DNA from 3 places in the Microbacterium sp. LWO12-1.2 genome. Region 2 is predicted to be linked to each of the others. Evidence: predicted binding sites of a transcription regulator. Region 2 holds the regulator's gene; each other region holds the start of a gene.
What was found. The regulator LexA, encoded in region 2, represses DNA repair genes until DNA is damaged. The targets are predictions, from matches to a motif close to TCGAACANNTGTTCGA.

Region 1: the regulator LexA is predicted to act here: its motif matches at 6,541-6,556, upstream of recA (recombinase RecA).
Region 3: the regulator LexA is predicted to act here: its motif matches at 3,195-3,210, upstream of MRBLWO12_RS13590 (HNH endonuclease signature motif containing protein).

Annotation. Positions count from the first base shown of each region.
Region 1 covers NZ_JBEGII010000004.1:745-8,537, reverse strand. The annotation lists gene dapF (diaminopimelate epimerase) at 1-841, opposite strand, end outside; gene MRBLWO12_RS19485 (GNAT family acetyltransferase) at 864-1,310, opposite strand; gene MRBLWO12_RS19480 (dihydrofolate reductase family protein) at 1,375-1,905, opposite strand; gene miaA (tRNA (adenosine(37)-N6)-dimethylallyltransferase MiaA) at 1,944-2,867, opposite strand; partial or broken gene miaB (tRNA (N6-isopentenyl adenosine(37)-C2)-methylthiotransferase MiaB) at 2,899-4,445, opposite strand; gene MRBLWO12_RS19465 (regulatory protein RecX) at 4,528-5,289, opposite strand; gene recA (recombinase RecA) at 5,292-6,344, opposite strand; gene MRBLWO12_RS19455 (DUF3046 domain-containing protein) at 6,614-6,838, opposite strand; gene MRBLWO12_RS19450 (helix-turn-helix domain-containing protein) at 6,857-7,165, opposite strand; gene MRBLWO12_RS19445 (CinA family protein) at 7,165-7,793, opposite strand, start outside.
Region 2 covers NZ_JBEGII010000001.1:1,800,510-1,808,302, reverse strand. The annotation lists gene ftsE (cell division ATP-binding protein FtsE) at 1-359, shown strand, start outside; gene ftsX (permease-like cell division protein FtsX) at 356-1,270, shown strand; gene smpB (SsrA-binding protein SmpB) at 1,369-1,845, shown strand; gene MRBLWO12_RS08645 (S9 family peptidase) at 1,862-3,727, opposite strand; gene lexA (transcriptional repressor LexA) at 3,772-4,458, opposite strand; gene MRBLWO12_RS08635 (LysM peptidoglycan-binding domain-containing protein) at 4,769-5,131, shown strand; gene MRBLWO12_RS08630 (histidinol-phosphate transaminase) at 5,194-6,288, shown strand; gene hisB (imidazoleglycerol-phosphate dehydratase HisB) at 6,285-6,902, shown strand; gene hisH (imidazole glycerol phosphate synthase subunit HisH) at 6,899-7,537, shown strand; gene MRBLWO12_RS08615 (MinD/ParA family ATP-binding protein) at 7,557-7,793, opposite strand, start outside.
Region 3 covers NZ_JBEGII010000001.1:2,846,116-2,853,908, forward strand. The annotation lists gene MRBLWO12_RS13575 (enoyl-CoA hydratase/isomerase family protein) at 1-324, opposite strand, end outside; gene MRBLWO12_RS13580 (ATP-binding cassette domain-containing protein) at 435-2,534, shown strand; gene MRBLWO12_RS13585 (hypothetical protein) at 2,613-3,062, opposite strand; gene MRBLWO12_RS13590 (HNH endonuclease signature motif containing protein) at 3,221-4,651, shown strand; gene hemL (glutamate-1-semialdehyde 2,1-aminomutase) at 4,658-5,980, opposite strand; gene hemB (porphobilinogen synthase) at 6,012-6,989, opposite strand; gene MRBLWO12_RS13605 (uroporphyrinogen-III synthase) at 6,986-7,780, opposite strand; gene hemC (hydroxymethylbilane synthase) at 7,777-7,793, opposite strand, start outside.

The sequences.
Region 1 (7,793 bases), on a different contig from region 2:
GCTGGGCGGGTCCGGAGAGCGCGACGTGCTCTCCGTCCTCGGCTGCGAACATCCGCACACCCAGGGTCCCGCCTGGGACCTCCACACGCCAACTGTCGGGCGCCTGCTCCCCCGCCCAGTACCTGACGGCCAGGGCGGTGGCCGCGACCCCGGTACCGCAGCTCTGGGTCTCGCCGACGCCGCGCTCGAAGACGCGCATCCGCACGTGCCCGATGCCGTCGCGGACCAGCGGTTCGCCTGGCACCACGAACTCGACATTCGCTCCCGCCGGCGGCGCGGGCTCCAGCACGGGCGCGCGGTGCAGTTCGAGGGTGGCGAGCTCCTGATCAGAAGCGATCGCGACGACGACATGCGGGTTGCCGACGTCGATCCCGAGTCCCGGTCGGGTGACAGCGAGGCCCTCCACGTTCACGAGCGGATCGTCACCGGAGAGTCGCCAGCGACCGAGATCCACCTGATAACCGGTTTCGCTGCGGGTGACGTCACGCACACCTGCACGGGTGCCGATCGGGAGCGTCGAACCGGGCTCGATCGAGGCGAGGCCCGATCGCACCAGGTAATGCGCGAACACGCGGATGCCGTTGCCGCACATCTCCGCAATGGATCCGTCCGCGTTGCGATAGTCCATGAACCATTCGGCATCCGGCTCCTCGGCGAGAGCGGCAGCGCCGACGTCGATCGCCGAAGAACGGACCACCCGAAGAACGCCGTCGGCACCGATCCCGAAATTCCGATCGCAGAGCACCGCCACTTGCTCGGCGGTGAGGTCGAGCTCCCCGTCGGGGTCGGCGATGATCACGAAATCGTTGCCCGTGCCGTGTCCTTTGGTGAATGCGACCATGCGCCCAGTCTAGAGTTCGCGTCTATGCGTCAGCGATCAGCCGCTTGCCGGTGTTGGACACGGTGAACCGCTCGTACCCGAGCCGATCGTAGAACCCCAGCACCTCGTCGTTGCCGCCCCGGACCATCAACTGCACCTTCGGGCAGCCCATGGCAAGAAGAAGCCGTTCCGCCTCCGCGACGAGCCTTCGTGCGATCCCCTGCCCGCGATGAGCATCCGCGGTGGCGAGGTAGTACAGCCAGCCGCGATGACCGTCATAACCCGCCATCACCGTTCCGATGATGCGCTCGGCATCCGCGCTCTCCAGCGCCGCAATGCCGGCGACGAGAAAGAGCTCGGGCTGCACAGACATCTTGCGCTCGATGTCGAGGCGAGGATCATTCCACGGGCGGGTGAGGCCCGCTTCTTCCCACAGCGAGACCACGCCCTCTGTGTCCTGCGGTTGGAATGCGCGAATCCGCCAGTTCATCGTGGACCTTCCCGCCGGGCCTCGGATCCGGCGCATCCGAGTCTAGAGGCGCTTCGCGCACCCTTCAGTCGCGGACGACCCGGTATCTCCCGCACATGAAGTTGCGGTTGCGTGCCACTTCCAGAAGCTCGAGGTCGAGTGTTCGAGGAAGCAACGGCGCACCTGATCCCAGCGTCACCGGGGCGTACTGCACCCAGATCTCATCGATCAATCTCGCATCGGAGAACTGGCCGACCAGCTCTCCCCCACCGACGACCCAGAGATCTCGTTCACCGGCCGCAGCAGACATCTCGGCGTGCACCGCACGGACGTCGCCACGCACGAACCGGACGTCGGCGCCGTCGGGAACGGGCAACTCACGATGCGTGAACACCCAGGTCGGCTGCGCGTACCCCCAGGGCTCGCCTTCGGTGTGGCGAAGCACCCACTCGTAGGTGGACGCCCCCATCGCCAAGGCTCCGATGCTCTTCTCGAACTCGGCGTAGGCCATCGGTCCGTTCTGGTCGATGTCCTGCTTCAGCAGCCAGTCGAGGGAGTGCTCGGCGGTCGCGATGAATCCGTCGAGGCTGGACGCGGTGTAGTAGGAGGTGGTCATGGCTCCAGCGTCGCACCGGCGTCGGACATCCGCCAGGATCAGCGCGCGAGCAGCCCTGCCGGATCGACAGGATGCTCATGCCACTCGAGGTCGGGATAGCGCTTGAACCAGGACACCTGGCGCCTCGCGTAGCGGCGGGTGAGCGACTGTGTCTGCGCGATCGCCTCGGATTCGCTCATCGTTTCGTTGAGCTGTCCGAGGGCCTGCGCGTATCCGATGGCGCGACTGGCGGTCACGCCGTGCTCGAGGCCCTGCTCGCGGAGGGTGACGACCTCGTCGACGAGGCCCGTCGCCCACATACGGTCGACCCGTGCATCGAGTCGCTCGACGAGTTCCGCCCGATCGACACGGAGGCCGATCAGTCGGGTGCGCGGATGCCACACCACCGGCTTCTCAGGAAGGGCAGCGCCATGGGTCTGGGCCCCCTGTTCGATGACTTCGAGTGCGCGGATGATCCGTCGCCCGTTCTTCGGGTCGATCCGCGCGGCCGTCTCCGGATCGAGGACGCGAAGCCGCTCCAGCAGCACTGCTGTCCCGGCTTCCTCGAGCTCATTCTCCAGTCGCGCCCGGACCACCGCGTCACGCGGGGGAAAGCGGAAGTCGAAGACCACGCTGGACACGTACAGTCCGGAGCCGCCCACCAGGATCGCGTCACCGCCGCGAGCGTGGATGTCGGCGATCGCCGCCCGCGCGAGCGGCTGATACCAGGCGACGGCAGCCTCCTCGGTGACCTCGCGCACGTCGAAGAGATGATGCGGGATGCCTCGGCGCTCCTGCGGTGCCAGCTTCGCCGTGCCGATGTCCATGCCGCGATAGAGCTGCATGGCATCGGCGTTCACGACCTCGGCCGGATTGCCGTTCGCTCTGAGTGACTCGGCGAGATCGAGTGCAAGGTCGCTCTTGCCTGTTCCGGTCGCACCGACGATCGCCCAGAGACGCGGACCGTCGGCGGGCGAACCGATCCCTTCGACGGGGCTGGTCACCGAGGTGGAATCAGACACCGATGCGGAGCGTGGGCAGTCCGAGCACGACCGCGCGGGGAGCTCCGTCGCCGGACGGGGCGGGAACCGCGCAAGATTCGGACTGCGAGCGATCCCACGCGTCGCCGCCGCGCGTGCGGCGGATCTGCAGGGGCTTTCCGGTCGGGTCGTCAGCAAGCAGGTGGAACGGCGCGGCGTGGGTGATCGTCACGGTGACGACATCACCGGGACGAGGGAGGTCGGAGCCCGGAGTCACCTCGAAGTGCACGAGGCGGTTGTCCTCGGCCCGACCGGTGAGACGGTGCGTCTCCGCGTCCTTCTTGCCCTCGCCCGTCGACACCAGCACCCGGACCTCGCGACCGACCTGCTTCTGGTTCTCCTCGAGTGAGATGCGCTCCTGCAGGGCGATGAGCCGGTTGTAACGTTCCTGGACGATCTCCTTCGGCACCTGATCTTCCATCGTCGCCGCGGGGGTGCCCTCACGAATGGAGTACTGGAAGGTGAATGCCCGGAGAACCGCGACTGTTCGACGACGCGCATGGTGTCTTCGAAGTCCTCGTCCGTCTCGCCGGGGAAGCCCACGATGATATCGGTGGTGATCGACGCCAGCGGGATGCGCTCGCGCACGCGGTCGAGGATGCCGAGGAACCGCTCGCTGCGGTACGAGCGGCGCATCGCCTTCAGGATGCGGTCGCTGCCCGATTGCAACGGCATGTGCAGTTGCGGCATCACGGCCTCGGTCTCGGCCATTGCGTCGATCACGTCGTCGGTGAAGGCCGCGGGATGCGGGCTCGTGAACCGGATGCGCTCCAGGCCGTCGATCTCGCCGGCGGCACGCAGGAGCTTTCCGAATGCGTGGCGGTCACCGAACTCGACGCCGTACGAGTTGACGTTCTGTCCGAGGAGGGTGACCTCGATCGCTCCGTCGTCGACGAGGAGGCGGATCTCGTTCAGGATGTCGCCAGGGCGGCGGTCCTTCTCCTTGCCACGCAGGCTCGGCACGATGCAGAACGTGCAGGTGTTGTTGCAGCCGACCGAGATCGACACCCAACCACTGTGCGCCGAGTCCCGCTTGGTCGGCAGCGTCGACGGGAAGACGTCGAGCGACTCCAGGATCTCGAGCTCGGCTTCACCGTTGTGGCGCGCGCGTTCGAGCAGGCCGGGAAGAGAACCCATGTTGTGGGTGCCGAAGACGACGTCGACCCATGGCGCCTTGTCGAGCACGGCCTGCTTGTCCATCTGAGCCAGACAGCCGCCCACAGCGATCTGCATGCCATCTTTGCGACGCTTGACCGACGCGAGGTGCCCGAGAGTGCCGTAGAGCTTGCCCGCAGCGTTGTCGCGCACCGCGCAGGTGTTGATGATGACGACATCGGCCTCGGCGCCGTCGACAGCGCGCACGTACCCAGCGCTCTCCAGGGATCCGGAGAGCCGCTCCGAGTCGTGCACGTTCATCTGGCACCCGAAGGTGCGCACTTCGTAGGATCGCTGTCGGCCGTCGACGTCAATGGCCGCCGACGAAGCGCTGATGATCGTCGGTTCGCTGCGCGGGATAGTCATGGTCATCCCATTGTACGAGCGCTCCGACGTAGAAGCCCTGCGAACGATGCCGCTCCGTGCGCGCCGACTGAATGAAAGGTGTTCAGTCCGAATCCACGAACCGCACACCGGAGGAGGGCTGCCCGAACGACGCCTCGGTCAGCGCGGTGCGTGCGGCCTTCATCGCGACCGAGCCGTTGTACCCCCGCCGGGACAGCTGCCCGACGAGCCGGCGAAGGGCGGTGTCATGATCGAGGCGCGACAATGACCGCGCCTTCGTACGGGCGAAGTCCAACGCGCGTTCGTCGTCATCGTCTGGAACCTCGTCGAGCGCCGCTGCGATGACGTCGCGCGGGATGCCCCGTTGCGCGAGTGCTCGAGACAGCGCCACCCGCCCCAATCCTTTCCGTTCGACACCGGAGATGACGAGGTGTCCGGCGAGGATCGCATCATCCAGGTACCCGCGCCGGCAGAAGTCGTCGATCACGTCGTCGATCTGCGAAGACTCGAGCGAATATCCCTTCAGCACAATTCGGGACTCGGAGACCGAGAGCGATCTGGTGCGCAGTTTTCGAACCAGCGCCTCCTCGGCGACCTTCCGGGTCTCCTCAGGATCAGGGGTCTGACTCTCCGCACCCTCGGCGTCGGATGTTCCCTCTCCCGAATCCGCGTGTGGGTGCAATGCCCGCAGACGCGGAGCCGTGTGCCGCTCTGCGGTGCCGCGAGCGGGATGCCGATCGCTCGGCGCGCCCTGGTCTCGCCCTCCGGAAGACGCCTCCGACGCTCTCTTCGCGCCGAAGAGCGGAATGACGGGGGCGAGACGATCCACGATTCCGCCCGCTTCGCCCCCGTTCTCACCGATCATGATCAGGCCGGTCGACGCTCTGCGAGCTCGTCTGCCGCAGCAGCAGCCGCCGGCGCCGCCGCACCGATACCGAGCTTCTGCTTGATCTGAGTCTCGATCGCCAGAGCGATGTCAGGGTTCTTGAGGAGGAACGTGCGCGCATTCTCCTTGCCCTGACCGAGCTGGTCGCCGTCGTATGTGTACCAGGAGCCCGACTTCTTCACGATGCCGTGCTCGACGCCGAAGTCGATCAGGCTTCCCTCACGGGAAATGCCGATGCCGTACAGGATGTCGAACTCGGCCTGCTTGAACGGCGGAGCCATCTTGTTCTTCACGACCTTGACCCTGGTGCGGTTTCCGACAGCGTCGGTGCCGTCCTTCAGAGTCTCGATACGACGGATGTCGAGCCGCACCGATGCGTAGAACTTCAGCGCCTTGCCGCCGGCAGTCGTCTCCGGCGATCCGAAGAAGACGCCGATCTTCTCACGCAGCTGGTTGATGAAGATCATGGTGGTGTTGGTCTGGTTCAGGCCACCGGTGAGCTTGCGCAGCGCCTGCGACATGAGGCGAGCCTGCAGACCCACGTGCGAGTCGCCCATCTCACCCTCGATCTCGGCACGAGGCACAAGCGCCGCCACGGAGTCGATGACGATGAGGTCGATGGCGCCGGAACGCACGAGCATGTCGGCGATCTCGAGCGCCTGCTCTCCGGTGTCGGGCTGCGAGACGAGAAGGGCATCGATGTCGACGCCGAGCTTCGCCGCGTAGTCGGGGTCGAGCGCGTGCTCGGCGTCGATGAAGGCGGCGATGCCGCCTGCGCGCTGCGCGTTGGCGATCGCGTGCAGCGTGAGCGTCGTCTTACCGGACGACTCAGGGCCGTAGATCTCGACGATGCGGCCACGCGGAAGGCCGCCCACTCCGAGGGCGACGTCGAGGGCGATGGAGCCGGTGGGGATGACGGCGACGGGTGCGCGGTCATCGCTGCCCAGCCGCATGACCGAGCCCTTTCCGAACTGCCGGTCGATCTGAGCGAGGGCTGTTTCCAGGGACTTCTCGCGGTCGGCGGGTGATGGCATGATGTGCTTCCTTCTGCTCGCGTGGTGCCGCCTGTAGGCTGTCGCGGCCGACCCGGCTGGGACGAACTCTCCGACAAGGCGTATGGCTCTGAGCCATGTCTTCACCGTAGGAGGGGCCTCCGACATCGTGTCGGCGAACCCGCGAACTGTGGAGAGACAAGTCTCGAAACCATCTGTGCAGAAGACTACGCCCGCTTCGAACAGATATTCGACGACACGCCGCAATCGGAACGTCGTCGCCCGCACGCATGGATCAGAACGAGATCGAGTCAGCGCTTGCGCGGCTCCAGACGGCCGGCGCCGTAGCGGCGCTCCGGCGGCACATCCATCTCCTCGCAAAGAGCGAGCCAGATGTCACGCGGTGGCAGCCCCAGATCGAGCGCTTCCAGGGCCGTCCGGCCACCGAGAGCGGTGAGCACCAGATCGTTCAGCAACGACGAAGCGCGCCCCGAGAACTCGCCTTCGACGGCGCGAAGAAACTCACTGCGACGCATCGAGGTTCCGGCGTCGACTCAGTGGAGGGAGAGCTGCGGCTCGATCGATGCAACGAGGTCGTCCGGGACGACGTCCGGGAAGACCTGGATTCCCTCAAGGACCGAGATGCGATCGCCTACTTCGCGCATGATCGTCGAGATAGGCACATCGAGTGCATCGGCGACGGACGCGAGGATCTCGCTGGACGCCTCTTTCTGCCCGCGCTCGACCTCACTGAGGTAACCGAGTGCTACCGAGGCTTTGCCCGCTACCTGACGAAGGGTACGGCCCTTCTGCAGGCGGAAGTCCCTGAGCACATCGCCGATTTCCTGTCGAACAAGAATCATCAGAACCCCCTCTCCATCGCCATCCCCGGAATCCTCCGAGGGATCGCCAGTCTAACCCGACCTGACTCCATTAAATCTACTGTTTCTCGCTGTGGTTTCGTTGTGAAGGACCTTGACAAGGGACGTGGTGTGAGCCGCACACCATCGACAACAGCGATCCGATGACTGCTATTCCCGGAGCACGGCCAACGCGGACGAGAGCGCGGCGTCGACCGACTGCTGGCGAACGGCCGCCCGGTCCCCCTCGAAGACGAACATTCGGGAGATCTTGATCCCGGAGCGACGACGCCGATGTGCACCGTACCCACCGGTTGACCGTCCGGCGAATCCGGTCCGGCGATACCGGTGGTCGCGATGCCGACGTCCGCCGGAAACCCTGCGACCGAGAGCGCACGACGCACGCCGTCAGCCATCTGCAGCGCCACTTGGGGATGCACCGGTCCATGCTCCTCGAGCAGCTCGGCGTCGACCCCGAGCAGCGTGTGCTTGACCGGAGTGGCGTAGGCCACGATGCCTCCGCGGAAGACATCGGAAGCGCCGGGCACGGACACGATCTCCGCCGCGATCGCGCCACCCGTCAGGGACTCGGCGACGCCGAGACTCAGCGCGCGCGCCCGCAGCACCTCGA
Region 2 (7,793 bases):
TCACTGCGGTGCAGGAGGTGCAGCGTCAGACGGCCGACCTCTCCATGGTCCGCGCCGCGCTCGCCGAGGAGCTGAGTGAGCAGCGCAAGGCCGCAGCCGCCGCTCCGGCTCCGGAGCCCGCCGCGGCTCCCACCCCCGCCGCGGCTCCCGCCCCTGTCGCCGAGACCATGCCCGCAGAAGCCGTGGTGCCGCCGGAGCAGGTCGCGGCGCAGAGCCCGACGCCCGTCGAGCCTCCGGCCACGGTCGGTCCGCGCACGCATCCCATCGTCCTGCCGCAGGTCGATGTCGCCGAACTCGGCGTCGCCGACCGTCTGGGACTCTCCGACGGCGACGATGAAGAAGTGGGGCCGACCTCATGAGAATCGGTCTGATCCTGGCTGAAGCCCTCGGCGGCCTCCGCCGCAACATCTCGATGGTCATCTCCGTCGTGCTGGTGACCTTCGTCTCGCTCACCTTCGTGGGCGCGGCGATCCTGATGCAGAGCCAGATCGGCGTCATGCGCGGCTACTGGGCCGAGCGTGCCCAGGTGGCGGTCTACATGTGCTCCGCGGTCTCGGAGTCCGACACCTGCGTCGACGGGGCCGCCAGCGACGAGCAGGTGGAAGCCGTCAGGGCGCAGCTCGAAGGCGACGCGCTCTCACCGCTCATCAGCTCGATGACCTTCGACACCAAGGAGGACACCTACGCCAAGCTGGTCGAGCAGCTCGGTGCCGACCAGGCCAGCGTGCTCACGCCGGACCAGGCCTTCGAGGTGTTCTTCGTGACGATGAAGGATCCGGGGCAGTCTCCGGTGCTCGCCGAAGCCTTCAGCGGCCAGGCGGGCGTGGAGCAGGTCAAGGACCAACTCCAGTATCTGGAACCCCTCTTCTCCGCGCTCACGGTCGCGACCTACATCGCGGTGGGTATCGCGGTGCTGATGCTGATCGCGGCGACGCTGCTGATCGCGACCACGATCCGGCTGTCCGCCTATGCGAGACGCAAGGAAATCGGCATCATGCGTCTGGTCGGCGCCTCGAACAGGTTCATCCAGACCCCCTTCGTGCTCGAAGGCGTGTTCGCGGCCTTCCTAGGATCCGCGCTCGCGAGTGCGGCCGTCGTCGCCGGTGTGCACTTCGGCGTCAACGGATATCTCCGCGGGCGGGTGCCGTTCATCACGACCTGGATCACGTTGCAGGAAGCCACACTCGTGGTGCCCGTGCTGATCGGCATCGGCGTCGTGCTGGCCGCCCTGTCAGCCGGGTTCGCGATCAGACGCTGGCTGCGTACCTGACCCGGCCCCGGTCGGGTGCAGGCGCCAGGCTCGGTATAGACTGAAAGGCTGCTCAGCCGTTCCATGTCGCTGAGCTCATCGACACACAGGAGAGCATCATGCCCAGGGAACGCGGGGAGAAGGTCATCGCGACCAATCGTCGCGCACGTCACGACTACAACATCGAGAAGTCGTACGAGGCGGGGATGGTGCTCACGGGCACCGAAGTGAAGTCGTTGCGCCAGGGGCGTGCCAACCTCAGCGACGGGTACGCGTTCATCAAGGGCAACGAGGTCTTCCTCGACTCGGTGCACATCCCGGAGTACTCCCAGGGGCATTGGACGAACCACACCGCCAAGCGCGTGCGCAAGCTGCTGCTGCACCGTGAGGAGATCGCGAAGCTGGCGCACGCCGTCTCGGCGGGTGGATACACGCTGATCCCGCTCAAGCTCTACTTCTCCGACGGTCGGGCCAAGGTCGAGATCGCTCTGGCGAAGGGAAAGCGCGAGTACGACAAGCGTCAGACCCTGCGCGAGCGCCAGGACACCCGCGAGGCCGATCGGGCCATGCGGCTCCGCAATCGCGTCGGAGAATAGTCCGCCGACCCCGGGATCAGAGCTGGGGACGGAATCCGAAGACGCGACCGAGGAACGTCAGCTCCCTCTCCAGGGCGTCGACGACGGTCTCTGCCCGGCGGAAGCCGTGCCCCTCTCCGGGGTAGAGAACGTACTCGTGGTCGATCTCGCGCGCGGCCAATGCGTCACGGATCGCCGCGGACTGCGAGGGCGGAACGACGCGGTCGTCCTCTCCCTGCAGCAGGAGCACGGGCACCTCGATGCGTGCCGCGGAGGAGAGCGGGGAGCGGTCGATGTACAGCTGTTCCGCCTCGGGCAGCGGACCGACCAGGCTCTCGATGTAGTGCGCTTCGAAGTCGTGCGAGTCCTCCGCGAGCATCCGTAGGTCGGAGACGCCGTAGCGACTGATGCCTGCCCCGAACGCGCCACCGCGCACGAGGGCGGAGAGAACTGTCCAGCCCCCGGCGGAGCCGCCGCGGATCGCGATCCGCGCGGGATCGGCCAGCCCGACGTCGGCGAGTCCTCGTGCGGCGGCGATCACGTCGTCGACGTCGACCACGCCCCACTGACCGCGCAGCCGCTCACGGTAGGCGCGGCCGTACCCGGTCGAACCGCCGTAGTTCACGTCGAGCACACCGATGCCGCGGCTCGTGTAGAACGCGACAGCGGCGGATGCGGCTCCGGTCACGTGCGCGGTCGGTCCGCCGTGCACGAGCACGACATAGGGCGGCAGCTCGTCGGCGGGGGCGGAGACGTCCGGGTTCGCCGGCGCGTAGGCGTATGCATGCACCGGACCGTGCGCGCCTTCGATGTCGATCAGTTGCGCGGCGGGCATCCACGCGGGATCCACGCTCTCGCCACCACGCACCGCCGTCACCTCGCCGGAGTCCAGGTCCACGCACCACACGCCAGGGCTCACGCGCGAGCCGTTGCCGGAGAGCAGCACGCGGCTGCCGCTGACATCGTCCACACTCACATGCCCGTCGCAGGGCACGTCCAGCTCACGGACATCGCCATCGGCATCGATCACGACGATGCGGTCGCGTCCGTTCGTGCGCACCGCGACGATCCGCCCGTCGGCGAGCGGCAGGAACCACCGGTTGCCCAGCACCCACAGTCCATAGCCGGTATCGGCATCCGCGGGGGCGATGATCTCGGCGGGGCCGCGTGCGGTAATCCCGTCCAGCTGGATGCGATGCAGGAGCCAGCGCCCGGAGGGGTCATCGGCGTAGAGCAGCGCGTCGTCGGCGATCCACTCGGGTTGCAATGCCGCCTGAGCGGGGAGTGACGCTGCCTCGCGGCCGTCCACGGTCGCGATCCGGAGCGCGGCGGCATCCCACGGCATCCGCTCGCCGCTCCACTCGACCCAGGCGATCCGCGAGCCGTCGGGGGAGAGGGCCGGATGCGCGAAGAAGGAGGGACCTTCGGCGAACACCTGGATCGCGGTCGCATCGTCGGATGCGGAACCGTCCCGGGGGATGCCCACGATCGCTCGTCTATGGGGCGAGGAGGTCAGATCCTCGCGTACTGCGAGCAGGTGGCCATGCTGCCACCGCAGACCGCCGTGCGCGGGGCCTTCGGGCGTCAGCGGCGTGATGTCGCCGTCGCCGGAGCGACGGTAGACGCGCTGATCCCTGGCGTCGACGAAGTACAGGATGCCGTCGGGATCAGCCGTCCACGCCCCTCCGCCGTACTCATGCACTCGCGAACGCGCGCTCCAGGGGCCCTGCAGGACCTCTCGTCCCGTCGATGACCGCACGGTCACTCGACCGCCCTCGGTCGGCACGGACTCGCCCCACCAGATCTCTTCTCCCACGAACCGTGCTCCGTCGAAGCGGGGTGACGAGACGGCGACCGATGCCGCCGAGAAGGGGGAGGGCCAGGACCCGTGGGGCGAAGTCATGCCTCGAGCCTATGCGCGCTGCACTGCCGATGCGCGCCAGGCGATCAGACGGCGCGGAGCACGGCGACGACCTTACCCAGCACCGTGGCCTCATCACCGAGGATCGGTTCGAACGCCGAGTTGCGGGGCAGCAGCCAGGTGTGACCGTCACGTCGGCGGAAAGTCTTGACCGTCGCCTCGTCGTCGAGCATCGCTGCGACGATCTCACCGTTCTCTGCGCTGTTCTGCGAGCGGATGACGACCCAGTCGCCATCGCAGATCGCGGCGTCGATCATCGACTCACCAGACACCTTGAGCATGAAGAGGTCGCCCTTTCCCACGAGCTGACGGGGGAGGGGGAAGATCTCCTCGACCTGCTGCTCCGCGGTGATCGGCACACCGGCGGCGATGCGACCCACGAGCGGCACGAGCGCGGCGTCACCGACCGGCGTCGCCACATCAGCCGGGTTCTCGGTGCTGGAACCGGGAAGATCGATCAGCACCTCCATCGCCCTGGTCTTGCCGGGGTCGCGGCGGAGGTAGCCGCTCAACTCCAGCTGCCCGAGCTGGTGCGTCACGCTGGAGAGCGACTTGAGTCCGACCGCGTCGCCGATCTCGCGCATGCTCGGCGGATAGCCCTGCTGGGCGATAGAGGCCTGGATGACCTCGAGGATCGCCATCTGCTTGGGGCTCAGGCTCTTCCGACGGCGCGTGCGCGGTGCCTCTGGCTCGGGGGCTGAGTTCTCGCTCATCATGCTCCTTCGGTACGCGTTTCCGACGCCGCTCTTCGAATGTCGGAGGCCCGTGGTGGGGTGTTCCTATCGAAACCGTATCCGAGAATCATGCGGATCTGGAAGATCTGTTCGAGCGTGTCGGCGGATTGGCGGCTGCGGTTTCGAAGAAAGCTTGACAGATGTTCGAACTCGAAGATATCTTCGGAACGTAGCTTCGCATTCAGCCCTCCCGGCCGAGTGCAGAATGCGAACGCTACGCCAACTTCCACCGGCCCGTGCGGCAGGTGGCTGATCCTCCCGGTAACGGGGCGACGCAGAGGAGCACACCATGAGCACCATCACCTTCAGCACCGCAGCAGTCATCCCGGCTCGTCCGGCGACGCGTCTTCGGCTGACGGTTCGCGGTCGCCGCGTGCTGCTCGCTCTCGCTGCCCTGCCACTCGCTGCGGGTATCGCCTTCGCCGCGATCAGCGGCGGTAGCGCCCTCGCATCGAACGAGAGCACTGGAACGGTCAGCTTCGAGACGGTCACGGTTCTCCCCGGCGATACGCTGTGGTCGATCGCCAGCGAGATCGCGCCGACCGCCGACCCGCGCGAGGTCATCGGCGAGATCACCCGCCTGAACCTCCTGCAGACCGGCGAGCTGCAGATCGGCCAGTCGCTGTCGATTCCCGCGCAGTACACGAGCTGACGCACTCGAGCGTCACTGCCCCTCTGCCAGAACGCTCTCGGCGTCCCGCCGAGCGTTCTAGCATGGGTAGGGTGACCGCTTCCCTCGATGACCTGCCGCTTCGCGACGACCTCCGCGGGCTGACCCCGTACGGTGCCCCGCAGGCGCCGCTGCCGATCGCCCTCAACGTGAACGAGAACACCCATCCGATTCCCGACGAGGTGGCCAGCGACATCCTCGATGAGATCGCTGTCGCCATCCGTGACGTGAATCGCTACCCCGACCGTGAGTTCACGACCCTCCGTGAGGGTTTCGCTGACTACCTCGGGCACGGTCTCGAGGCGGACGGCATCTGGGCGGGCAACGGATCGAACGAGGTGCTGCAGCACATCCTGCAGGCCTTCGGCGGTCCGGGGCGCACCGCCTTCGGGTTCGCGCCCACGTACTCGATGTATCCGCTGATCGCGCAGGGCACAGGAGCGCGCTGGGTCGGCGGCACTCGCCAACCCGACTACACCATCACGCCGGACGAGGCCGCCGCCCAGGTGCGGGCCGTCGATCCCGACGTCGTGCTGCTCTGCTCGCCGAACAACCCGACCGGTACGCCCCTCGGCCTCGATGTCATCGAAGCGGTGTACGAGGTTGCGCGCGGCGTCGTGGTGGTCGATGAGGCGTACCAGGAGTTTGCCCCGCGCGACGCTCCTTCGGCGCTGTCGCTGCTCGCGGGGCGTCCGCGCCTGGCGGTCTCGCGCACGATGAGCAAGGCGTTCGCCTTCGCCGGTGCGCGGGTCGGCTATCTCGCGGCAGACCCCGGCTTCATCGATGCGCTCCGGCTCGTCCGGTTGCCGTATCACCTGAGCGCACTGACCCAGGCGGCTGCGGTCGCCGCGCTGCGCAACGCCGATGTCATGCTCGGCATGGTCGACGAGATCGTCGAGCAGCGTGACCGGATCACCGCGACCCTCGAGGCACTCGGCTACACGCCGCACGAATCCTGGAGCAACTTCGTGCTGTTCGGCGGAGTGGCCGACCCGAAGGCGACATGGCAGAAGCTCTACGACCAGGGCGTACTGATCCGCGACGTCGGCATCCCCGGCCACCTGCGCGTCACGGCGGGCACCGAGGCGGAGACCACGGCGTTCCTCGAAGCGCTCGCCTCGATAGACTCGGCATCATGAGCAGCCTCGCCCTGACCCCGCGCACCGCGAGCCGCGTGCGCGGCACGTCGGAGTCCACCGTCGAACTCGACCTGAACCTCGATGGAACCGGCGCGAGCCGCATCGACACCTCGGTGCCGTTCTTCGACCACATGCTCACCGCCTTCGCGAAGCACTCGCTGACCGACCTCACAGTGCGGGCGTCCGGCGACACCCACATCGACGCCCACCACACGGTGGAGGACGTGTCGATCGTGCTCGGGCAGGCGATCCTCGAGGCGCTGGGAGACAAGTCCGGCATCTCCCGCTACGGCGACGCCCTGGTGCCGCTCGACGAGGCGCTCGCGCAGGCCGTCGTCGACATCTCCGGCCGTCCCTATCTGGTGCACGAGGGGGAGCCGGTCGGGTTCGAGCACCACCTCATCGGCGGTCACTTCACCGGATCGCTCGTGCGCCACTCGTTCGAGGCCATCGCCTTCAATGCCGGTCTCACCGTGCACGTGCGCGTGCTCGGAGGCCGGGACCCGCATCACATCGCCGAGGCGGAGTACAAGGCGTTCGCGCGCGCATTCCGTCAGGCCAAGGCGCTCGACCCCCTCGTCGAGGGCATTCCGTCGACCAAGGGCGCGCTGTGACGCGCGCCCCGAAGGTCGCGGTCTTCGACTACGAGTCGGGGAACGTGCATTCCGCCGTCAAGGCCCTCGCCGCCGCCGGGGCCGACGCGGTGCTGACGCGCAACCGCACAGAGGCGCTCGAGGCCGACGGCCTTGTCGTGCCCGGCGTGGGAGCGTTCGCGGCGGTGCGGGATGCGTTGCACGCGCACGGGGGCGACGAGATCATCGACCGTCGTCTCGCCGGCGGACGCCCGGTGCTCGGGATCTGCGTCGGCATGCAGGTGCTCTTCGCGCACGGCGTCGAGCGCGGCGTCGACTCGGAGGGCCTCGGTGAATGGCCGGGCGCCGTGACCGAGCTCAACGCGCCCGTGCTCCCGCACATGGGGTGGAACACGGTCAGCCCTGGCGAGAACAGCGTGCTTTTCAAGGGCATCGAGGAGGAGCGCTTCTACTTCGTGCACTCCTACGGCGCGCAGTCCTGGGAGCTCGACGTCATCCCGCCGTTCCCGCAGCCGGTGCTGACGTGGACCACGTACGGCGATCCGTTCCTCGCCGCCGTGGAGAACGGGCCGCTCTCGGCCACGCAGTTCCACCCGGAGAAGTCGGGGGAGGCCGGCATCCAGCTCCTGCGGAACTGGGTCGGCAGCCTCCGCTGAGCCTGAGGAGTTCGACGGCTCAGAAACCGCGGGCGACGGCTGCTGCTGCAGACAGCCACGCCCGCTGGGTGCGCTTGTGCAATGCGCCGTAGCGAAGCGGGCCGTCGACCATCTCGTGATCGAACGGGATGCTCACGACCTCCCGTGACAGGGAGCGGTAGCCGTTGGTGACGTGATCGAGCTCGGCAGCCGTCGCTTTCGGATCGGCCTGGGAGACCACGGCGACGGACTGACGCGCCAGCCGCGCGGACCTCTC
Region 3 (7,793 bases), 1.0 Mb from region 2:
GACCGGCTTGGGGTACTCGGCGATCAGTGCGTTGAGCGCGTACTCGGCGCGGAAGAACTCCGCCGTCTCCTCCGCGCGTCCACCCACGATCTGGGCATGCAGTGCGCGCACGTCCCCGCCCGCGCACATGCCGCGCTCGCCCTCTCCGTCGATCAGGACGATCTGCACATCGGTGTCGTCGCGCCAGGCGTGGAGGGTCCGGGTGAGGATCTCGATCATGCCGAGATCGAGGGCGTTGATCGCCTCAGGGCGGTTGAGCGTGAGTCGGCCAAGGGCTCCTTCCGTGCGGACGAGGACACGGGGAGCAGGCGCGGATTCGGTCACGGGAGCCAGGCTACTCCGATCCCGCGACGCCGGAATCCGCATGAAATACGCGATCCGACCGCTTTTCCGGCAGGATAGAGGGAAGTGCCCAATGCAAGGAGAGGTCGCGGATGCCCGACGGACAGGTGCTCGAGTTCACACATGTGACGAAGCGCTTCAATGAGGTGACCGCCGTCTCGGACCTCTCTGCCCGTGTCGAGCCCGGTGCAGTCACTGCTTTCCTCGGCCCTAATGGGGCCGGTAAGACCACGACGCTGCGCATCCTGCTCGGTCAGGTGCGAGCCACATCCGGCACCGCCACGATCGGGGGAACGCCGTTCGCGGAGCTCCGCCAGCCGCTGCGCACCATCGGCTCCGTGCTCGAGGAGACGGCCTACCGCCCTCGTCGCACGGCCAGTCGGCAGCTGACGATCGCCGCGAAGGCGAACGGCATCCCGCTGGCGCGCGTCGATGAGGTCCTCGCGCTGGTCGGGCTCGACGGCGAAGGCGATTCGCGCATCGGCGGCTTCTCGCTCGGCATGCGTCAGCGGCTGAGCGTCGCGCACGCACTGCTCGGAGACCCCGGTGCGCTCGTCTTCGACGAACCGGCGAACGGTCTCGATCCCGAAGGGATCCGGTGGATGCGTCTGCTGATGCGCCGCCTGGCGGATGAGGGCCGTACCGTCCTCGTCTCCTCGCATGTGCTCAGCGAGGTCGAGCAGGTCGCCGACAACGTCCTCGTGCTCTCGAAGGGCCAACTGGTGCTCTCCAGCGGCATCGAGAAGCTCGCCGACCCCACGGCCGGCTCGGTCGTGGTGGATGCCGTGGACCGCGCCGCGCTCACAACTGCACTCTCGACCGCAGGCTTCGACGTGGAGGTGCTGCGCTCCGGCCTCACCGTGCGCGGAGGAGACGCAGGCACCGTCGGCGCCGTCGCCGCTGAGGCCGGCATCGCTTTGAGCACGCTCGTGCAGCGCGGTCCGACACTGGAAGACGTGTTCATCGAGCTGGTCCGCGGCGGCAAGCTCGAGGCGCGCGCTTCGGCCGCTGCGTCGCAGCTCGCACTCGCACCGACCTTCGCAGTGGCGCCCGATGCCGATTCCTCTGCAGAGGCCGAGTCGGCGGATGCCGAAGCTGCGGATGCCAGCGACACCGTGGACACCGGCGGAGACGCGGACGTGGATGCCGGGGATGCCACTCTGATCGCTGAGATCGCCGCGGTCTCGGCCGTGTCGGCCGCAGTGTCGGAGACGGCTCCTGCGGATCCTGCTGCGGCCGCGGCGATCGCCGCAGGCGGCGATCCTGCGCACGACGAGCAGCACGACGAGCAGGCGTTCTCCGACGAGGACGCGATCGCTGTCGCAGCCGTGGAAGAGGTCGCGGAGAGCATCCGTGCGTCGGAGGGCGCGCAGCGCTCGCCCGTCGAGCTCGACGCCGATGCCGACACCATCGAGGAGAACGCGTTCGCGCAGATCGCCGTCGATGAGGCCGTCGCCGCTGACGAGGCCCTCGCCGAGTCGGACGAGGCTCCGTCCGACTCCGCCGCCCCCTCATTCGACGAGATCCTGTTCGGCACGGCGGCTCCCGCCTCTGCTGCATCGACGCCGTCCGACGCGGACGACGAGCCCGTGCACGACGTCAGCCAGATCTTCGCCGACCGCGATGATGACGCGAGCAGCTCCGACCAGGAACACGCTGCGGTCGAGAACCACGAGGAGCCGACTCCGACCCCCGTCGATGCCCCCGTGGCCTCCGACGAGGACTCCGCTGACGAGGACGCGGCAGACGGGGACTCCGAGGGGATCGAGATCTTCGCCGACCTCCACGGTGAGAACGAGTCGGAGTCCGAGGATGCGGCAGACGAGGACTCCACGTCCGACGGCGCGGCTCCTGTGGGCGAGCAGTCCGATGAGGACCCCCGCTCCGCTGCGGTGAGCTCGATGCTCGCCGCCGCGGCCCGCGCCTACTACGAGGACGAGCCGAAAGACTATCCGCTCGGCGCCGAGACATCTGAGGCGTCCGACGCCGAGCAGCCAGGCGCCTCCGAGGAGCCGACCTCGTGGAGCGTCGCATCGACCGGCGTCATCGACACCGTGCCCGCCGCGGCACCCGTCGAGCAGGATGAGGACGGTGCCCCGGCATCCGACGAGCATCACCACGACGGTGAGCACCACGAGGGCGAGCACCACGAGGGCGAGCACCACCACGACGGCGAGCATCGTCAGGACTGACGCACACTCCGCTCAGACAGGGAAGAAGCCCTCCGCGACCTTTCGGTTGCGGAGGGCTTCTCCGTGTCATCTGGCCTGTCAGGCGGGCCGAGGGCGGATGACCGGACGACGGCTGCCCTTCGACACGGGAGTCGGCGCTGTCGCCACGATCTCCTCGACATCGGCCGCCTCGGTCGAGACCTCGAGACGCAGGGCCTGTGTGAGCGAGAGCCCGTGACGGGTCGTGAGGATCAGGCGCCGGTACTGCGCGTCTCCGTCCAGGTCGATCACGACGCTCGGCCGGCGGCGACGGATCAGCACGAAATCGAGGCTGCCAGCGGCCTTCCAGCTTCCGGCCGCGAGGACCCCTGGGATGTGCGTGCCGGGATTCGGCACGCCTCGCAGCCAGGTCCACGCATCGTCGGTCAGCTGCACCTTGGTGATGGTCTCGCGTGCGATCCGGAGATTCTCGCGGTGGAAGGTCGCGGCACGCTCGATCGGCGAGAGCACGACCTCCAGTTGCGTCTGATCCAACAGCAACGTCACCATGACTCCAGTCTGCCAGCGCGGTGCTGCCAGTTGTCTGGAAGTTGCTCACAGGAACGCAACGATCCATTGTCGGAACCCACCATCCGGAAGGCGCACCCGCCGACCTCACCTGTGGATAACTTCCTCCGAGTGTCGTACATATGTTCTAGGCTAGCAGCATGTCAGAGACCCCCACCGACCACGTCGAACAGCGCGCGGCGCTGCTCGACGCGTGGGTGGAGAAGCGTCGACAGATCGCCATACTCGAATCCGAAGCAGCCGAGCTGCTCGTCGATCGACTGCACCTGGGCGACGCCGACACGCGTGAGAACCCCTACCACCGCGACATGATCCACCGGTCGATGGTCGCCGAGTACTCCGCTGCCGGCCACGTCTCGCAGGGCAGCATCGAGTACGCGTTCTCGGACGCCGCCTTCCTCGACTCCGATCACCCCGCTGCGCGCGAGTCCTTCCGTCAGGGCGCGATCACGGCCGCGCATGTGCGTGAGATCGTCCGCGCCGGTGCGATCGTGCGGGAGGCCGTCCGCGAGGGGAGAACGGAAGCCGGGGCGCTGGGCCTCTACGACGCCGCAGCGGTGCTCGTCGCCGAGCAGGACACTCCGGCGCGCACCCGCGCCCTGGTGCGCCAGATCGCTGCAGCGCTGGCCGGCGAGACGCTGGTCGGCCGGCATCGCCGCGCCTCTGCCGAGAGAAGCGTCACGATGCGTTCCGTCGACGATGGACTCGCGTTGATCACGGTCGTGCTCCCCGAACACCTGGCCGCCGCGATCATGGACCGGCTCACGCGCCTCGCACGTCAGGTGATCGCCGCGCGCGACGACGTCGAATCAGTTCCCCACCACGACGTGCTCGCCCCCGACGACCTCGACTCCGGAGAGAACCCGATCTTCCCCGAAGACCTCGACTGGAGTGATCCGAGCATCGACGAGTGGGCAATCTTCGGCGAACGAGACACCTTCACCACCGACCCGCTCCCCGAGCCCGGTCCTGTCGTGGTCCCGGCCGATACGCGGACGATGGACCAGGTGCGCACGGATCTGCTGACCGACCTGCTGCTCGCGTCCGACCCCACTGAGGCAGCCGGCGGGGGCATCGATCAGATCCAGGCGCACATCCAGGTGACGGTCGCCGCCACGACCCTCACCGGAGCCGATGACCGCCCTGCCGAGCTCGACGGCTTCGGCCCGATCGATCCCGACATCGCCCGCGACCTCGCCGGGCGCAATGGGGGCTGGTCCCGTCTCTTCCTCGATCCGACCGGGATGGTCACCGAGACCGACACGTACAGTCCGACCGAAGGCATGCGTCGGTTCCTGCGGGCTCGCGACCAGCACTGCCGCTTCCCCGGGTGCCGTATGCCGGTGCACCGCTGCCAGATCGATCACAACCACGACCACGCGCGAGGCGGGTGCACCAGCTTGTCCAACCTCAGTCACTTCTGCACCGGGCACCACGTGCTGAAACATCCCGATATCGACGAGCGCCATCGATGGACCGCGCGACAGCTTCCCGACCGGAGCCTCGATTGGGTCAGTCCGCTCGGTCGGCACTACAGCGATGCGCCGCCGCGCCGGGTGATGTTCGTCTGAGGGCGGTCAGGCCCGAGCAGCTGCCGCCGCCTCGGCCGCGACCGGAAGTGCGGCCTCGATGCGCTGCAGTTCCTCCTCGCCGTGTGCAGCGGTGAGGAACCAGGCCTCGAAGACGCTCGGCGGAAGCGCGATGCCCTGCTCGCGCAGCGAGTGGAAGAACGGGGCGTAGCGGAACGACTCCTGCGCCTGGGCCTCTGCGTAGTCGCGCGGGGCGGAAGCGCGGAACGACGCATTGAACAGGTTCCCGGCCTTCGCGACCGCGTGGGTGACGCCGGCACCGGCGAGAGCGGCGTCGAGCGCGGTGGAGACCCTGTCAGCAGCGGCGTCGACCGTGGCGTAGACCTCGGGCGTCGCCAGACGCAGCGTCGCCAGCCCCGCCGCGACCGAGAGCGGGTTCCCCGACAGCGTTCCAGCCTGGTAGACCGGCCCCAGCGGGGCGAGCAGGTCCATGACCTCGGCACGCCCTCCGAGCGCGGCCAGCGGCATCCCTCCGCCGACGACCTTGCCGAAGGTGACGATGTCGGGAAGATACTCCTCCCCCGCGGCAGCCTGCAGGCCCCAGAAACCGGCGGGATGCACCCGGAAGCCGGTGAGCACCTCGTCGAGGATCATCAGGGCCCCGTGCGCGTGGGCGGTGTCGGCGATCAGGCGGTTGAAGCCGGGCAGCGGAGCGACCACGCCCATGTTCGCCGCAGACGCCTCCACGATGACCGCCGCGATGCGAGGGCCATGCTCGGCGAAGACCGCCGCGAGAGCGTCCGGGTCGTTGTAGCCGATCACGAGCGTCTGCGCGGCGATCGGTGCGGGCACTCCGGCCGAGCCGGGCAGCGCCAGCGTCGCGACACCGGAGCCGGCCTCTGCGAGGAGCCCGTCCGAGTGCCCGTGATAGTGCCCGGCGAACTTCACCAGCAGGTCTCTGCCCGTGGCACCGCGCGCCAGGCGGATCGCCGTCATCGTCGCCTCGGTGCCTGTCGACACCAGGCGCACGCGCTCGATCGGACGCGTCTCGCCGAAGCGCACGCGCTCCGCGATCACGGCGGCGAGTTCGACCTCGCCCTCCGTGGGCGCACCGAAGGAGAGACCGCGGGTCGCCGCCTCCTGCACGGCGGCGACGACCTCGGGGTGCGCGTGACCGAGGAGCGCAGGACCCCACGAGGCGACGAGGTCGATGTACTCGTTGCCGGCGGCATCCGTGACGGTCGCGCCCTTCGCGGAGGCGAGGAAGCGGGGGGTGCCGCCGACCGACCCGTAGGCGCGCACCGGGGAGTTCACTCCGCCGGGGATCACCGCGCGGGCGGCAGAGAACAGGTCGTCATTGCGATCGGTCATGATGATGCTCCGAAGAAGAGAGAGATACGGCTCAGGCGCGCAGCCAGCGGGCGGCCTCGGTCGCCCAGTAGGTCAGCACCGCGTCGGCACCGGCACGGCGGATCGACAGCAGCGACTCCAGGATGGCGGCACGGCGATCGATCCAGCCGTTCGCGGCGGCGGCCTCGATCATGGCGTATTCGCCGGACACCTGGTATGCCCAGACCGGAATACTGACGGTGTCGCGCACTTCGCGCAGCACGTCGAGGAAGGCCATGGCGGGCTTCACCATCACGATGTCGGCGCCCTCGGCCTCGTCGACGACGGCCTCGCGCACGCCCTCGCGGCGGTTGCCCGGGTCGAGCTGATACGTGCGGCGGTCGCCGGTGAGCTGGGAGTCGACGGCCTCACGGAACGGTCCGTAGAAGGCGCTGGCGTACTTCGCGGCGTAGGCGAGGATCAGGGTCTGCGTGAAGCCCTCCGCGTCGAGCGCGGCGCGGATGACGGCGACCTGGCCGTCCATCATGCCCGACAGCCCGAGCAGCTGGGACCCGGCGCGTGCCTGCGCGAGAGCCATCGACGTGTACCGCTCGAGCGTCGCATCGTTGTCGACGGACCCGTCGGCAGCAAGCACGCCGCAGTGGCCGTGGTCGGTGAACTCGTCGAGACACAGGTCGGTCTGCACGACGAGGGCATCGCCGACCTCCGCCGCCAGCGCCTCGGTCGCCACGTTCAGGATCCCGTGGGGGTCGTCCGCGCCCGAACCGCGGGCGTCGCGCACCGCGGGAACGCCGAACAGCATCACACCGCCCACACCGGCTTCGGCGGCCTCGACCGCCGCCGCGCGCAGCGAGTCCAGCGAGTGCTGGGCGACGCCGGGCATGGATCCGATCGCGACCGGCTCGCTGAGCCCCTCACGCACGAACATCGGCAGCACGAGCTGTCGCGGCTGCAGCGAGGTCTCGCGAACGAGATCGCGCACCGCCGGCGACTGGCGCAGGCGCCTCAGCCGGACTTCGGGGAAGCTCACGGTGCGAACTCGTCTGCCGCGTGCGGAAGCGTGAAGTGCGACACGGCATCGATCAGCGCGTCGACCGTCTGACGATCGGCGACGACCGAGACCGGGAGGCCGGCCCTCTGGGCGTCACGCGCCGTACGAGGGCCGATCGCAGCGAGCAGCGTCTCATCGGGGATCTCGGGGAACTGCTCACGCACCTGCTCCGCGACCGAACCACTCGTGATGAGGATCGCGTTGATGCGACCGTTCTCGACATCGCGCTTGATGCGGTCGGTCACCGGAACACCGACCGTGCGGTAGGCGACGACACTGTGCACATCGTGCCCGGCCTCCGACAGCAACCGGCTCAGCACGGGCTTCGCGATCTCGCTGCGCAGCGCCAGGATGCGCCGGGGCTCGGACTCGAGCGCGATGAGCTGCTCCGCCATACCTTCAGCGGAGTTGTCCTGTGCCGGCACCAGGGCCACTTCGTAGCCGACGGCCTGGAGCGCCGCGGCGGTCGTCTCTCCGACTGCCGCGATACGAGTCGACGGCGGCACTGCCGCGCGGTGCGCGAACAGCACGTCGACCGTGGTCGCGCTCGTGATGGTCAGCCAGTCGAACTCGCCCGCAGCCAACTGCTCCAGGGCGACGTCGAGCGCCGCCTGGTCGGTCGTGGGCGCGAAGTTGATCAACGGCGCGACGACGGGGGTCGCTCCCTGCGCTCGCAGGCTGGCGGCCACGCCGTCGCCCCACGGCCCTCCGCGGGGCACGAGGATGCGCCAGCCGTCCAGTGGTCGGTCCTGCTTCATATCGGATGTCATGAGGAAAGATGCT